Regions from separate parts of the Pseudarthrobacter sp. MEB009 genome, predicted to be linked through region 1. Evidence: predicted binding sites of a transcription regulator. Region 1 holds the regulator's gene; the other holds the start of a gene.

Region 1 (2,349 bases):
TGAAGGCCTGTTTGCCGGCCACACCGTGGTCCTTACCTCCGCCACCCTTGCCATCGGCTCGGCGTTCGAACCCGCAGCCGGTGGGCTGGGCCTGGTGGGGGAAGGTGCCCCCACCTGGACGGGCATCGACGTCGGCTCGCCCTTCGACTACCCGCGGCAAGGCATCCTGTACGTGGCAGGGCACCTGCCCAAGCCCGGGCGCGGGGTCTCCCCGGAATCGCTGGCTGAACTCGAATCCCTCATTACGGCCTCCGGCGGGGGAGCCTTGTGCCTGTTTTCGTCCCGCCGCGCGGCAGAGGAAGCGGCGGAGGCGCTGCGGCCTAAACTGGAACAGACAGTCCTGTGCCAGGGCGATTCCACCATGACCGCGTTGGTGAAACAGTTTGCTGACGAGCCCGACACCTGCCTTTTCGGCACCATGTCGCTGTGGCAGGGCGTGGACGTGCCCGGCGGTTCATGCCGGCTGGTGGTGATTGACCGGATCCCGTTCCCGCGCCCGGACGATCCGCTGATGACCGCCCGCTCCCGCGCCGTGGCGCAGGCCGGCGGGAACGGCTTTATGTCCGTCTCGGCCACCCACGCGGCCATCCGGCTCGCCCAGGGCGCCGGCCGGCTGATCAGGTCCACCGGGGACAAAGGCGTGGTTGCAGTCCTGGACTCCCGCCTGGCCACCGAACGTTATGCGGGCTTCCTGCGCGGGGCGCTGCCCCCGTTCTGGGCCACAACGGATCCCAAGACTGCTGTGGCCGCCCTGGAGCGGCTGGCCCGGGAAAACGCCTAGCTGCAGACCCTGGCCGGACGCGGAGACGAGTACGGCCGGTGGGCAGGCAGCGACGCTGCCAGCCCACCGGCCGTACCGGCAGTTCGGGGGAACAGGAGTTTGGCGACAGTCAGAGGGACCGCAGCACCGAGACCACTTTGCCCATGATGGTGGCGTGGTCACCAAGAATGGGCTCGTACTGGGTGTTTTGCGGGAGCAGCCAGGTGTGGCCGTCACGCTGGCGGAACGTCTTGACCGTTGCCTCGTCATCGAGGAGGGCGGCGACGATATCGCCGTTCACGGCGTCCGCCTGGCGGCGCACCACCACCCAGTCACCATCGCAAATGGCGGCGTCCACCATGGAATCGCCGGCCACCTTGAGCATAAAAAGTTCGCCCTGGCCCACCAGCTGGCGGGGGAGGGGCATCACGTCCTCCACCACCTGGTCCGCCAGGATGGGGCCGCCGGCGGCAATACGGCCCACCAGTGGCACCATGGCCGTATCCAGCGCGGTGGGCAGGACGGTGACGGTTGCGCCGCCCGCCGAGGCGCCGTTGGCCGGGCGTGACTCCGCTGTGGCTGCGCCGCCGTCCAGCGTGAGGGGCATCAGGACTTCCATGGCGCGGGGCCGCTTGGGATCGCGGCGAAGGTAGCCGAGCTTTTCCAGCTGCGAGAGCTGGTGCGTCACGCTGGAGAGGCTGGCGAGCCCCACGGTGTCGCCGATTTCACGCATGGACGGCGGGTAGCCGTTGTCATTGACGGACCGCTGGATGGTCTCGAGGATTTTCTTCTGCCGGGGGGTCAGGCCCTTGGCGGTCCTCTTCGGTTGCGGGGTTGCCCTGCTTCCGGCGGCTGCTGCTGCCATATTCGCCAATGCCTTTCGGTTGCCACCGGGCTGTCCGTGCCCCCGGGCCGGTTGGTCCCGTCCTCATTGTCAGACCCTGGTGATCAACTTCAGAGGTGGTTGTTCGTTGGTTCAAAACTAGGCCAGCCACAAGGCTTTTTCAAACATTTGTTCTAGCGAGTCTCGACATTGTTCGTTGATAGATGCTAAAACTGAAGAAGCAAAGTTCGAATATGTGTTCTATTCCTTGCTTGCCCCGTTCGAAGAAGATGCCGGATACGCCGGGGCGTGGCTGCTGGGAAGGACAACCGGGCAGCACAGTACGGTCCAGGAGGGCTCAGTTCATGTCAGCTACATCACTCACCCAGGTTTCACTTCCCGTGGTTGCACACCCCGCGGCTTCCATCCGCCAGGTTCCGCGTGCAGGGGTTTCCAGCGCCAAGGCTTCAAAGGCCCTGCCGCCGCTCCGCCTCACCCGGCGCGGCCGGATTGTCCTGGTGGGCATCCCGCTGATGCTGCTGGCAGCGGTCCTGCTCTCCCTGGCCGGCTTCTTCACCTCGCCGGCCAAAGCGTCCGACTCCGTTGCGGATCTCGCCCCCACGCCCTCGGTGTCGGTGACCGTCCAGCCGGGCGACTCACTGTGGGCCATTGCCGGCTATGTGGCTCCGGACCGGGACGCGCGGGACGTCATTGCGGACATCGTGCAGCTCAACAACCTCACCGGCGGAGCAGTCCTCCCCGGCCA
Region 2 (2,349 bases), on a different contig from region 1:
GTCTGGCTCATGGCGTTCCTTTGTGTGACGACAGTGTCGGGGAAAAGTGAAAAGCATTTTGCCGCTGCCTTGGTGCGGGCGCGTCGAGGTGCTGGCCGGAATCCGAAAATCCCGGAGGTGGTAGCCGCATGGTGGGAGCTACTGGTGCGATACAGCAATGATGGCTGTGAGCTGCGTTACCTGTCAAGAAAAATAATCACACTCTGGAAATAGCTCTCACATTGTGGCAACATCGACCTATGAGTGTGAACCAAACCACAACTGCCCAGCCGCTGGCCGGCGATGACACTGATGGCCAGCCCCCCGGGGCCGCCGGCGCCCGGGTTCCGGGCGGCACGGACATGGTGGGCAAGGCCCTGGGGCTCCTGGTCCTGCTGGGCGATGAGCCCCGCGGGGCCAGTGCTGCGGACATCTCGCGCCGGGCCGGACTTCCCTTCAGCACCACCTACCGGCTCCTGGGGTCACTGACCCGCGATGGCTTTGTGGATTATGAGCCGGATGGCCGCCGCTACCACTTGGGCCTGCGGGTCTTCCAGCTGGGGCAGCGGGTATCCAACCACCACGGCTTTGCCGGGACCGCCCTGCCCATCCTGCGCCGGGTGACGGGCCGGACGGCTGAAGCCACCATCCTCAGCGTCCGCGACGGCATTCACCACCTCACTGTCAACAAAGTGGATGGCCCGCAGACGTTCCGGGTCACCAGTGACCCCGGCCACCTGGGCTCCCTGTCCGCGACCGCCGTCGGCAAGGTGCTGGTGGCATTTGCCGAGGATGCTGAACGGGAGCACCTGCTGGCAGAGCTTCCCCTGGAGCGGCTGACGGACCGGACCATCGTGGACCGGGACGCGTTCCGGGCGGAGATCGAGGCGGTCCGGCGCCGGGGCTACGCCGTGATGGACGAGGAAAACGAGGCCGGCATGCGGGCACTGGCCGTGCCAGTGCTGAACGCCCAGGGATACGCCTTCGCATCCCTTGCCACCGCAGCTCCCGTTTTCAGGCTCACCGTCGAAGGGCTCGAGGCGCACCTGCCGGTGCTGCTGGAAGCCGCGGCGGAGCTCGCGGACCGGCTTCCGCAACGCTGACCCCCGGCCTAGAAGTTCGCATCTCGAACAGTAGTGCGACCAATGAACAAATGCTGTACTGTCATCCCTACACCCCCTGTCCCGGCCGCTGAGCGGCCCGCGCACCGGGTGTCGTTACCAAAGGAGCTGCACGGATGAGTTCTCGAACCGAGTCCTACCTGGTGGGACTGGTCGGCGATGGCGTTACGCCATCCCTCACCCCGCCCATGCACGAACACGAGGCCGATCTGCTGGGCCTCCGCTACCTCTACCGGCCCATCGACCTCCTGGAACTCGGCCTGGCCGGCGAAGCAGTGGGCAGCCTGCTCCGGAGCGCCCGCAGCCTCGGCTTCAACGGCCTGAACATCACCCACCCCTGCAAGCAGCTGGTCCTGGCGCACCTGGACGAGATCTCACCCGATGCCCGTCGCCTGGGCGCTGTCAACACCGTAGTCATCCGTGACGGCCGGTTCGTGGGACACAACACCGACTGGTCCGGCTTCGCCGCCGCCCTGGCCGCGGGCCTCCCCGGCGCTGCCCTGGAACACGTGGTCCAGCTGGGCGCCGGCGGTGCCGGTTCCGCCGTCGCATACGCCCTGCTCAGCGCCGGCGTCCGCACCCTGGACCTCGTGGACGTCGACCCGGAACGCGCGGCCCAGCGCGCCGCGGAACTGGCCGGCTTTTTCCCGGACAGCACCATCACGGGCCGGATGACGGCGGAGCTGCCGCAGCTGATGCCTGCCGCCGACGGGCTGGTGCACTGCACGCCCGTGGGCATGGCGGCCCACCCCGGCGCACCGCTGGACCTGGAATTGGTGGAATCCCGGCACTGGGTGGCGGATATCGTCTACCGGCCCATCGACACCGAGCTGGTCCGGGACGCCCGCGCCAAGGGCTGCACCGTGCTGGACGGCGGCCGGATGGCTGTGGGCCAGGCGGCTGACGCCTTCCGCATCTTCACGGGCCTGGAACCGGACGCGGACCGGATGCGCAGCCATTTCCTGCAGCTCGTCGCCGCCGAGGAGGTGGCTGCCTGATGCGCACCGGAATTGCCACTGTGTGCCTCTCCGGCACCCTGAAGGAAAAGATGCAGGCCTGCGCCATCGCGGGCTTCGACGGCATCGAAATCTTCGAGCAGGACCTGGTCACCTCGCCGCTGCCGCCGGAGGACATCCGGAAAATGGCCGCAGACCTGGGCCTGACCCTTGACCTGTATCAGCCGTTCCGCGACTTCGACAGTGTCCCCGGGGACCTGCTGGCCGCCAACCTGCGCCGGGCGGGCGCTAAA

The links. The regulator LexA, encoded in region 1, represses DNA repair genes until DNA is damaged. The targets are predictions, from matches to a motif close to TCGAACANNTGTTCGA.
Region 2: a site for LexA is predicted at 1,106-1,121, ahead of QRN07_RS13885 (shikimate dehydrogenase). Genes of this name have one in related genera too.

What each region holds. Positions count from the first base shown of each region.
Region 1 covers NZ_JARVTC010000008.1:42,552-44,900, reverse strand. The annotation lists gene QRN07_RS08375 (ATP-dependent DNA helicase) at 1-781, shown strand, start outside; gene lexA (transcriptional repressor LexA) at 891-1,625, opposite strand; gene QRN07_RS08365 (LysM peptidoglycan-binding domain-containing protein) at 1,949-2,349, shown strand, end outside.
Region 2 covers NZ_JARVTC010000013.1:571,451-573,799, forward strand. The annotation lists gene QRN07_RS13875 (MFS transporter) at 1-11, opposite strand, end outside; gene QRN07_RS13880 (IclR family transcriptional regulator) at 342-1,082, shown strand; gene QRN07_RS13885 (shikimate dehydrogenase) at 1,217-2,098, shown strand; gene QRN07_RS13890 (bifunctional sugar phosphate isomerase/epimerase/4-hydroxyphenylpyruvate dioxygenase family protein) at 2,098-2,349, shown strand, end outside.